Regions from separate parts of the Streptomyces sp. L500 genome, predicted to be linked through region 1. Evidence: riboswitches for the same ligand, from Rfam matches in the RefSeq annotation. Region 1 holds a riboswitch; the other holds the start of a gene.

Region 1 (5,411 bases):
GTCGGGGGGTGGTACGGGGTGGTACAGGGTGTGACGGGGTGGTGCGGCAGAAGCGGAATGCCGCATTCATCTATCAGTGTGCGGGATGCGGGCCGCTTCCCGCGGTGGCGGAGCTCACTCCGCGGCGGGGCCCGGGTCACGGTGCGGGGCACCGGGCCGCTCCTCAAGCGTGCCCGGTGCCCCGTACCGGCCGGTTAACCCCGCGCTTCGGCGCTACTTCAGCCCGGGGTACAGCGGGTGCTTGTCCGCCAGCGCCGTGACGCGGCCGCGCAGGGCCGCCGCGTCGAAGCCCGGCTTGAGGGCCTCGGCGATGATGTCCGCGACCTCGCGGAAGTCCTCGGCCTGGAAACCACGGGTGGCCAGGGCCGGGGTGCCGATCCGCAGGCCCGAGGTGACCATCGGGGGGCGCGGGTCGTTCGGGATGGCGTTGCGGTTGACCGTGATGCCCACCTCGTGGAGGCGGTCCTCGGCCTGCTGGCCGTCCAGCTCGCTGTTGCGCAGGTCCACCAGGACCAGGTGGACGTCCGTGCCGCCGGAGAGGACGGAGACGCCCACCTCCTTGACGTCGTCCTGCATCAGGCGCTCGGCGAGGATCTTCGAGCCCTCCAGCGTGCGCCGCTGGCGCTCCTTGAACTCCTCCGTGGCCGCGACCTTGAAGGAGACGGCCTTGGCCGCGATCACGTGCTCCAGCGGGCCACCCTGCTGACCGGGGAAGACCGCGGAGTTGATCTTCTTGGCGAGCTCGGCCGTGGAGAGGATCACACCACCGCGCGGACCGCCCAGGGTCTTGTGGGTGGTGGTGGTGACCACGTGGGCGTGCGGCACCGGGGAGGGGTGGAGCCCGGCGGCGACCAGGCCCGCGAAGTGGGCCATGTCGACCATCAGATACGCGCCGACCTCGTCCGCGATCCGGCGGAAGGCCGCGAAGTCCAGCTGGCGCGGGTAGGCGGACCAGCCGGCGACGATCAGCTTGGGGCGGTGCTCCTTGGCGAGGCGCTCGACCTCCTCCATGTCCACCAGGTTGGTCTGCTCGTCGACGTGGTAGGCGACCACGTTGTAGAGCTTCCCGGAGAAGTTGATCTTCATCCCGTGGGTCAGGTGGCCACCGTGGGCCAGGTTCAGGCCCAGGATGGTGTCGCCCGGGTTGAGCAGGGCGAACATCGCCGCGGCGTTGGCCTGCGCGCCGGAGTGCGGCTGCACGTTGGCGTGCTCGGCGCCGAAGAGCGCCTTGATCCGGTCGATGGCGATCTGCTCGACGACGTCGACGTGCTCGCAGCCGCCGTAGTAGCGGCGGCCCGGGTAGCCCTCGGCGTACTTGTTGGTCAGGACCGAGCCCTGGGCCTCCATGACCGCGACCGGAGCGAAGTTCTCCGAGGCGATCATCTCGAGGGTGGACTGCTGGCGGTGGAGTTCGGCGTCGACCGCGGCGGCGACGTCGGGGTCGAGCTCATGGAGGGAGCTGTTGAGAAGCGACATGAGTTCTTCCTGCGCGGGAGGGAGCGGGGCGGGGTCAGCCGGCGAAGTCGGTGTACTCGTCGGCCGACAGCAGGTCGGCCGGCTCGTCCGTGATCTTCACCTTGAACAGCCAGCCGCCCTCGAAGGGGGCGGAATTCACCAGCGCGGGGTCGTCCACGACGTCCTGGTTGGCCGCGACGACCTCGCCCGTGACGGGGGAGTAGAGGTCGCTGACCGACTTGGTCGACTCCAGCTCACCACAGGTCTCGCCCGCGGTGACCGTGTCGCCGACCGCCGGGAGCTGTGCGTAGACGACGTCACCGAGGGCGTTGGCGGCGAACTCGGTGATCCCGACCGTCGCCACACCGTCGGCGTCGGCGGCCGACAGCCACTCGTGCTCCTTGGAGTAACGCAGCTGCTGGGGGTTGCTCATGGCTAGATTCTCCTGTACGCGCGTGGGTGCTTGTGCAAGGGGTCTTGACAGATGAGATGAGGGGGACTCAGCGGGCCCGCTTGTAGAAGGGGAGGGCGACGACCTCGTACGGCTCATGGGTGCCGCGAATGTCCACACATACCCCTTCCGTACCCGGAGTGGCGTGCGCCGCGTCGACGTAGGCGATCGCGATCGGCTTGCCGAGGGTGGGGGAGGGGGCGCCGGAGGTCACCTCGCCGACGACGGCGCCGTCCACCGTCACCGCGAAGCCGGCCCGGGGCACCCGGCGACCGGTCGCGATCAGGCCGACGAGCTTGCGCGGCGGGGCGCTCTCGGCGCGCTCGGCGGCGGCCGCCAGCGCCTCGCGGCCCACGAAGTCGCCGGCCTTGTCGAACTTCACGACCCGGCCCAGACCGGCGTCGAACGGCGTCGTCGCGGTCGTCAGCTCGTGCCCGTACAGCGGCATGCCCGCCTCCAGGCGCAGCGTGTCCCGGCAGGAGAGCCCGCACGGCACCAGCCCGGCGTCCGCGCCCGCCTCGGTCAGGGCCTGCCACAGCTTCTCGGCGTCGGCGGGGGCGACGAACAGCTCGAAGCCGTCCTCGCCGGTGTAGCCGGTACGGGCGATCAGCGCGGGGACGCCCGCGACGGTGCCCGGCAGACCCGCGTAGTACTTCAGGCCGTCCAGGTCGGCGTCGGTGACGGACTTCAGGATGGCGGGGGAGGCGGGGCCCTGGACCGCGATCAGCGCGTAGTTCTCGCGGTCGTCCCGGACGGCCGTCTCGAAGCCCGCCGCGCGCTCGGTGAGCGCGTCGAGGACCACCTGGGCGTTGGAGGCGTTGGCGACGACCATGTACTCGTCCTCGCCGAGGCGGTAGACGATCAGGTCGTCGAGGATGCCGCCGTCCTCGCGGCAGATCATCGTGTAGCGGGCCCGGCCGACGGCCAGCGCGGAGATGTTGCCCACCAGGGCGTGGTCGAGGGCCCGGCCGGCCTCGGGGCCCGTGAGGGTGATCTCGCCCATGTGCGACAGGTCGAAGAGGCCCGCGCGGGTGCGCACGGCGACGTGCTCGTCGCGCTCGCTGCCGTAGCGCAGGGGCATGTCCCAGCCGGCGAAGTCGGTCATGGTCGCGCCCAGCGCGCGGTGCAGCGCGTCCAGGGCGGTACGGCGGGGGGCATCGGTCATGATCGGGCTCCCGGGCAGGTGGGTCGCGGAGGAATGCCTGAAGAGGCGGCCTCCCCATCTGTCATCGGAACCTGAGAGGTTCACCGAGAGCCCTCGCCTGTCGTCAAAGGCAACCCGGCTTGCACCTTGGGTGGGACCGAGCCGTGGGCGCGGTCCGCTTTTCAGATCTGCCTCACCCGCGCGGTACGGGGCCTGAGAGATTCAAGGGAGGAACTTGCTCCTTCGGCGCCCGGCGCCTGTGGCACCGGGACTCTCCCGCGCGGATTCGAGCGGCCAGTATGCGATTGCTTGCAGTTGAGTCGAGCGTGAGTCGAGCTTGGCGCGCACATCATTGCACGTACGGGCGTGCGACGGACCGCCCACCGCCTCTCAAATTGGATTACCTTTTCTTTGCGAGAGGGGGCGATCACCGTGCGTACGGAGGTGGGGGCGGGGGAGACGCACGGGGTGCGTGATCTGCGCGGGGGCACCGGGGCGATATCGGAGCTCCGCTATCCGGCGGGCGATCTGCTCGTCGTCTCCGGGCTGCCGGGCGGCGGCAAGTCCACGCTGATGCGGCGCGCGGTGCCCGCCGCCGTCCACCGGGTGGACTCCCAGGACGTGCGCGAGCGCTTCGAACGCCTGTCGCCGGCGCTTCCCTACGCCTTCTGGCGGCCCTTCGTCAGGGTCGCGCACTACGCCGCGCTGCGGCGGGCGCTGCGCTCGGGTGACAGCGTCGTCGTACACGACTGCGGGCAGTGGAGCTGGGTGCGGCGCTGGCTCGCGCGGGACGCGCGGCGGCGGGGCGGGGGGCTGCACCTCGTCGTCCTGGCGGTCGACCCGCCCACCGCGCTCGCCGGCCAGCGCGCCCGGGGCCGAGGCGTCTCCGCCCGCTCCTTCGCCCGCCACCGCCGCGCGACGGCCCGCCTCGTCGCCGCCCTCACGGCCGGCGACCGCCCGGCGGGCACGACGTCGGCCGTCCTCCTCGACCGCGAGGCGGCCAACGCGCTGCGGCGGATCACCTTCAGCTGAGGCCGGCTCGGCGGGGCCTGGGGCGGAGCCCCAGGAAACGGTGAAAGGGCGGGACCGGGGCCTCTATCCCGCCGCGACGGCGCGCGGCCACCGCCGACGTATCCGGCGGTGCCGGACAACCCCGCCCCCGGCAAGCCCAGGCGCAGCCGCTAAGGTGCCCGGAAAACACCGGACGCACCCCGTGGGAAGACAATGACCTGGCCAGTCAACGAACTGGAGGCGGTCCTCGCCGCCTCCGTCGGCGTCCCGGACGCCGGTCCCCGCATCGTCGAGACGCTCGGCCGCAGCAGCGTGTGGGTTCCGCTGCCCAAGGGCGGCGGACCCGACAGCCCCGACCTCGACCTCCCCACCCTGGAGCTCGGCGGCGCCGCCTACGTCCCCGTCTTCAGCTCGCAGGAGCAGTTCACGGCCGTCGCCGGCGAGGGGATGCCCTTCGCCGTCGCCCCCGCCGTCGAGTTCGCCCGCGGCCTGCCCCCGCAGGTCGGCATCGTCGTCAACCCCGAGGGCACCGTCACCGTCCCCCTGCCGCCGCCCGCCGTCGCCGGGCTGTGCCGGGCCGGGCGCACGGCCCTGGACGGCGACGCCACCGGCGGCCGCGTCCGGCTGTACGAGCCGGACTGGCAGGAGGAGCCGACCGCGTTCCTGGCCGCCGCCGGCCTGGAGTTCGCCGGCACCGGCGTGGTCCGGACCGCCCGCCGCACCCTGGCCAGCGTCGAGGGCGCCGGCCCCGCCCTGTTCGTCGGCGTGGAGCTGGGCCTTCCCGACCCGGGCAGCCGCTCCGCCGCCCTGGACGCCCTCGGCCGCGCCCTGGGACAGGTGCCCGTGCCCTGGCCCGTGCAGCTGGTCTTCCTGGACGTCGCCCAGGACGACCCCGTGGGCGACTGGATACGCACCCGGATACGACCGTTCTACGACCGTGACCTGTGACAGCTCTCATGCCCGCCCCCGCGGGCTCGTAAGCTGGTAGCAGCAGACGGCCAAGAGAAGAGGCGGACCCAGGTGAGCGCGGGCGCGGAGAGCGGCGTGGAGCAGGTGCTGCGCCAGGTGGCGCCCGGCCGGTACGACACGTACGAGCAGCTGCTGCGGTCCCTCGCCGAGGGCCGGGTGTGGATGCTGCTGTGGCACGGTCAGGCCGGCTCGCCCGACGCCCAGTACGGGAACATGGAGGTCGACGGCCTCGGCTACGCCCCCTGTGTGACCTCCGCCCAGGAGCTCGCCGCCAGCGGCTGGAACCGCGCCCACGAGGTCGTCACCGGCCGGGCCGTGGCCGCCTCCCTCTTCCCCGACCGCTGGGGCCTGTGGCTCAACCCCCACGCCCCCGGCGGCGGC
Region 2 (5,411 bases), on a different contig from region 1:
GCTATTCCGCGACGGCGGCGGTGACCACCCCACGGGGAAGCGAGTCCGAGGGCGTGGTTGCCTCCCGGAGCTCCGAAGGCATCGGGTACCGGGGGCCGACGGCGTGCGCGGCCGCGGGCATCACCTATCGGCAGCTCGACTACTGGGCGCGCACGGGGCTCGTGGAGCCCAGCGTGCGGCCCGCCTACGGGTCGGGCAGCCAGCGGCTCTACAGCTTCCGGGACGTGGTCGTCCTGAAGATCGTGAAGCGGCTGCTGGACACCGGGGTCTCGCTCCAGAACATCCGCACCGCCGTGCAGCATCTGCGCTCGCGCGGCATGGCGGATCTGGCGCAGATGACGCTGATGAGCGACGGCGCCACGGTCTACGAGTGCACCTCGCCCGACGAGGTCGTCGACCTCCTCCAGGGCGGCCAGGGTGTCTTCGGGATCGCCGTGGGCGTCGTCTGGCGCGATGTCGAGAGCGCCCTCGCCCAGCTCCACGGGGAGCGGGTGGACACCGGTGAGACGCTCGTGGGCCACAACCCGGCCGACGAGCTCGCCCGCCGCCGCAACCGGGCGGGCTGAGGCCCTCCGGGGCCCGTGGTACGACAGCGTGACAGGGCGCCCCGCGCAGGCCGTGACAGCGGCCGGCGCGGGGCGCCTCTTCGTACATCGGTGCGAATGTCAGTGGTATGCGGCAGCATCTGTCCTGTGAGGGGTGCGCCGACGATTCTCCATCTGGACATGGACGCGTTCTACGCTTCGGTGGAGCAGGCGTCCAAGCCGAGCCTGCGCGGAAAACCCGTGGTGGTGGGCGGGCTGGGCCCCCGCGGCGTGGTGGCCACGGCCTCGTACGAGGCGCGGGTCTTCGGCGTCCACTCCGCCATGGCGACGGCGCAGGCCCGCAGGCTCTGCCCCAACGCCGCCTATCTCACCCCGCGGTTCGCCCTGTACCAGCGGGTCAGCCAGGTGGTGATGGCGCTGCTGGGCGAGCTGTCCCCGCTGGTGGAGCCGCTCAGTCTCGACGAGGCGTTCGTCGACCTCGAAGCGGGCGGGGTGCCGCCCACCGGTGCGGCCGCCCGCGCGGTGGCGGAGCGGCTGCGGCGCGACATCGAGGCGGCCACGGGGCTCACGGCCTCGGTGGGGCTGGCCGGCTCCAAGATGTTCGCGAAGATCGCCTCCGAGGAGGCCAAGCCGGACGGCCTCAAGATCATCGAGCCCGGCACGGAGCTGGAGGTGCTCGGCCCGATGTCGGTCCGGACGATTCCGGGCGTCGGCCCCGCCACCGCCGAAACGTTGCGGCGCGCCGGCATCACCACCGTGGCGGAGACGGCCGAGGCCGGTGAGGACGAGCTGGTGCGCCTCCTCGGCAAGGCCCATGGCGCCGGGCTCCACGCCCTGGCCACCGGGCACGACGACCGCCCCGTCGTCGCCGAGCGGGACGCCAAGTCCGTGTCCGTGGAGGACACCTTCGCCGAGGACCTCACCGACCGGACCCGGGTGCAGCTGGAGATCGCCCGCCTCGCCGACCGCTGTGTGACCCGGCTGCGCGGCGCCGGGCGCTCGGGCCGCACGGTCGTCATCAAGGTCCGGCGGTACGACTTCTCGACCCTGACCCGCTCGGAGACCCTGCGCGGCCCGACCGACGACCCCGCCGTGGTGCGCGAGGCGGCCGCCCGGCTGCTGGAGGGAGTGGACACCACGGCCGGGGTGCGGCTGCTGGGCGTGGGCGTCTCGGGCCTCGCCGACTACACCCAGGAGGACCTCTTCGCCCAGGCCGCCGCCGGCGCCGCCGAGGCCGCAGCGGCGGCCAGGGCGGCCGAGGACGCCGAGGCCGCACCCCAAGAGCCCGAGACGTCCCAAGAGCCTCAGAAGGCCCCCGAGGGTCCGCCGCGATGGCTTCCCGGGCTGGACGTCCGCCACGACGAGCACGGGCCGGGCTGGGTGCAGGGCAGCGGCGTCGGACGCGTCACCGTCCGCTTCGAGGAACCCTGGTCGGCGCCCGGCCGGGTGCGGACCTTCCGCGTCGACGACCCGGCGCTCCACCCCGCCGACCCCCTGCCGCTGATCCGCCCGGCCGACGATCAGCCGCCCGCGCCGCCCGCCCCCTCAGGGTCCCCGGACGAGGACTCCCCGGACGCGGGCTCCCCGGCGGCCGTGCCGTCGGGCGCCGGCGCCGGCGGCGGTGGCGGTGCCGGCTCGGGCGAGGGCAGCTCCAGCCCGTAGTGCCGGTAGAGCCGCAGCTCCTGCGCGGGGGAGAGGTGCCGGCCCACCCCGAAACCGGGCGCCTCCCTGATCAGCGCGCGCTCAAAGGGGATGCGCAGGCCGTCGTCCTCCACCCGGCTCGGCTCCAGCGGCACGAAGGCGTCCCGGCCGAACAGGCCGGTGCGCACGGCCGCCCACTCCGGCACCCCGGTCGCGTCGTCCAGGTACACCTCGTCCACGGTGCCGATCTTCACGCCGTCCCGGTCGAAGGCCTTGCGCCCGATGAGGCTCCGGGGGTCGATGTCGGTCTGCACGGCTCCTCCGCTGCTCCCCGCCCATGACGGTCCTCGTCACCACGAAAAACCACGAAGGTGAAACCGGCCACTCGGGAGATCCACCCGGAAACCCTCGCTGGTAGGCTGGCCAGTGGCCGCAGACCCCGTGCGGGAGAGCTCTTCTCGAAGCCCACAAAGGCGTTCGTGGAAGGCGCCGAAGGAGCAAATCCTCCCCGGAATCTCTCAGGCACCCGTACCGCATGGACGAGGTCACTCTGGAAAGCAGGGCGGGCCCAGGTCAGGCAGTAACGCCGAAGCCCCTCCTCACCGACGGTGAAAGCCGGGTCGTGCGCCGCGGTCCGGTGAAGCTCTCAGGTTGAGATGACAGAGGGGGAGGCCGTCCGGGTACCCGCGCCGTGGTGCCCCTCGCAGGTCGCATCGACCAGGAGGCCTCCGCAGATGACCGTCCACCGCATCGCCCTCACCGACCTGGAGCGCGGCACGCCCTTCGAGGCGCGCCACATAGGTCCCGACACCGCCGCCCAGGCCAAGATGCTCGCCCAGGTCGGTTTCGGCTCGCTCGACGAGCTCACCGCCGCCGCGGTGCCGGACGCGATCAAGAGCGCCGGGGCGCTCGGTCTGCCCGAGGCCCGCACCGAGGCCGAGGTCCTCGCCGAGCTCCGCTCCCTCGCCGACCGCAATACCGTGCTCACCTCCATGATCGGCCTGGGCTACCACGGCACGTTCACCCCGCCGGTGATCCTCCGCAACGTCATGGAGAACCCCGCCTGGTACACGGCCTACACGCCCTACCAGCCGGAGATCTCCCAGGGCCGCCTGGAGGCCCTCCTCAACTTCCAGACGGTCGTCGCCGACCTGACCGGGCTGCCCACCTCCGGCGCCTCCCTCCTCGACGAGGGCACCGCCGCCGCCGAGGCCATGTCCCTCTCCCGGCGCGTCGGCAAGGTCAAGGACGGTGTCTTCCTCGTCGACGCCGACACCCTCCCGCAGACCGTCGCCGTCATCGAGACGCGCGCCGAGCCCACCGGCGTCGAGGTCGTCGTCGCCGACCTGTCCGCGGGCATCCCCGAGGAGCTCGCCGAGCGCGGCGTCTTCGGCGTCCTGCTCCAGTACCCCGGGGCCTCCGGCGCCGTGCGCGACCTCCGCCCGGTCATCGAGCGGGCCCACGAGCTCGGCGCGATCGTCACCGTCGCCGCCGATCTCCTCGCCCTCACCCTCCTCACCCCGCCCGGCGAGCTCGGCGCCGACATCGCCGTGGGCACCACCCAGCGCTTCGGCGTCCCCATGGGCTTCGGCGGCCCCCACGCCGGATTCATGGCCGTCCGCGACAAGTTCGCCCGCAGCCTGCCCGGCCGCCTCGTCGGCGTCTCCGTCGACGCCGACGGCGACAAGGCCTACCGCCTGGCCCTCCAGACCCGCGAGCAGCACATCCGCCGCGAGAAGGCCACCAGCAACATCTGCACCGCCCAGGTGCTCCTCGCCGTCATGGCCGGCATGTACGCCGTGTACCACGGCCCCGAGGGCCTCGCCGCGATCGCCCGCCGCACCCACCGCTACGCCGCGATCCTCGCCGAGGGCCTGCGCGCCGGGGGCGCCGAGGTCGTCCACGGCGCCTACTTCGACACCGTCACCGTGCGCGTGCCCGGCCGGGCCGCCGAGGTCGTCGAGGCCGCCCGCGAGCGCGGCGTCAACCTCCGCCCGACCGACGCCGACCACGTCGGCATCTCCTGCGACGAGACCACCACCCGCGCCCACCTGGCCGCCGTCTGGGCCGCGTTCGGCGTGGAGGCCGACGTCGAGGCGCTCGACCGGACGACCTTCGACACGCTCCCCGAGGGCCTGCTGCGCGGCGACGAGTACCTCACCCACCCGGTCTTCCACCAGCACCGCTCCGAGACCGCGATGCTGCGCTACCTGCGCCGCCTCGCCGACCGCGACTACGCCCTGGACCGGGGCATGATCCCGCTCGGCTCGTGCACCATGAAGCTCAACGCCACCACCGAGATGGAGCCGGTCACCTGGCCGGAGTTCGGCCAGCTGCACCCCTTCGCGCCCATCGAGCAGGCCGAGGGCTACACCACCCTCATCACCGAGCTCGAGGAGCGGCTCGCCGAGGTCACCGGCTACGACAAGGTCTCCCTCCAGCCCAACGCCGGCTCCCAGGGCGAGCTCGCGGGCCTGCTGGCCGTCCGCGCGTACCACCGCGCCAACGGCGACACGCAGCGCACCGTCTGCCTCATCCCGTCCTCCGCGCACGGCACCAACGCCGCCAGCGCCGTGATGGCGGGCATGAAGGTCGTCGTCGTCAAGACCGCCGACGACGGCGAGGTCGACGTCGAGGACCTGCGCGCCAAGATCGAGCAGCACCGCGACGAGCTCGCCGTGCTGATGATCACCTACCCCTCCACCCACGGCGTCTTCGAGGAGCACGTCGCCGACATCTGCGCGGCCGTCCACGACGCCGGCGGCCAGGTGTACGTCGACGGCGCCAACCTCAACGCCCTGGTGGGCCTGGCCAAGCCGGGCCGGTTCGGCGGCGACGTCTCGCACCTGAACCTCCATAAGACCTTCTGCATCCCGCACGGCGGCGGCGGCCCCGGCGTCGGCCCGGTCGCCGTCCGCGCCCACCTCGCCCCGTACCTGCCCAACCACCCGCTCCAGCCCACCGCGGGCCCGGCCACGGGCGTCGGCCCGATCTCGGCCGCGCCCTGGGGCTCCGCGGGCATCCTGCCGATCTCCTGGTCGTACGTCCGCCTGATGGGCGGCGAAGGCCTCAAGCGCGCCACGCAGGTCGCGGTGCTCGGCGCCAACTACATCGCCAAGCGCCTGGAGCCCCACTACCCGGTGCTCTACACCGGCCCGGGCGGCCTGGTCGCGCACGAGTGCATCGTGGACCTCCGGCCGCTGACCAAGGCGACCGGCGTGAGCG

What was found. Region 1 has a riboswitch for glycine ahead of gcvT (glycine cleavage system aminomethyltransferase GcvT). Riboswitches for the same ligand answer to the same signal wherever they lie in the genome.
Region 2: another riboswitch for glycine. It lies ahead of gcvP (aminomethyl-transferring glycine dehydrogenase); the one in region 1 lies ahead of gcvT (glycine cleavage system aminomethyltransferase GcvT).

The regions. Positions count from the first base shown of each region.
Region 1 is NZ_JBTOLC010000013.1:118,621-124,031, forward strand. Features, by position in the region: gene glyA (serine hydroxymethyltransferase) at 214-1,476, opposite strand; gene gcvH (glycine cleavage system protein GcvH) at 1,511-1,888, opposite strand; gene gcvT (glycine cleavage system aminomethyltransferase GcvT) at 1,956-3,071, opposite strand; glycine riboswitch at 3,243-3,339, opposite strand; gene ACX9I7_RS15275 (AAA family ATPase) at 3,477-4,082, shown strand; gene ACX9I7_RS15280 (enhanced serine sensitivity protein SseB) at 4,275-5,009, shown strand; gene ACX9I7_RS15285 (enhanced serine sensitivity protein SseB C-terminal domain-containing protein) at 5,082-5,411, shown strand, end outside.
Region 2 is NZ_JBTOLC010000011.1:174,756-180,166, reverse strand. Features, by position in the region: gene ACX9I7_RS13935 (MerR family transcriptional regulator) at 1-566, shown strand, start outside; partial or broken gene ACX9I7_RS13930 (DNA polymerase IV) at 663-1,994, shown strand; gene ACX9I7_RS13925 (PRC-barrel domain-containing protein) at 2,066-2,500, opposite strand; glycine riboswitch at 2,621-2,730, shown strand; gene gcvP (aminomethyl-transferring glycine dehydrogenase) at 2,921-5,411, shown strand, end outside.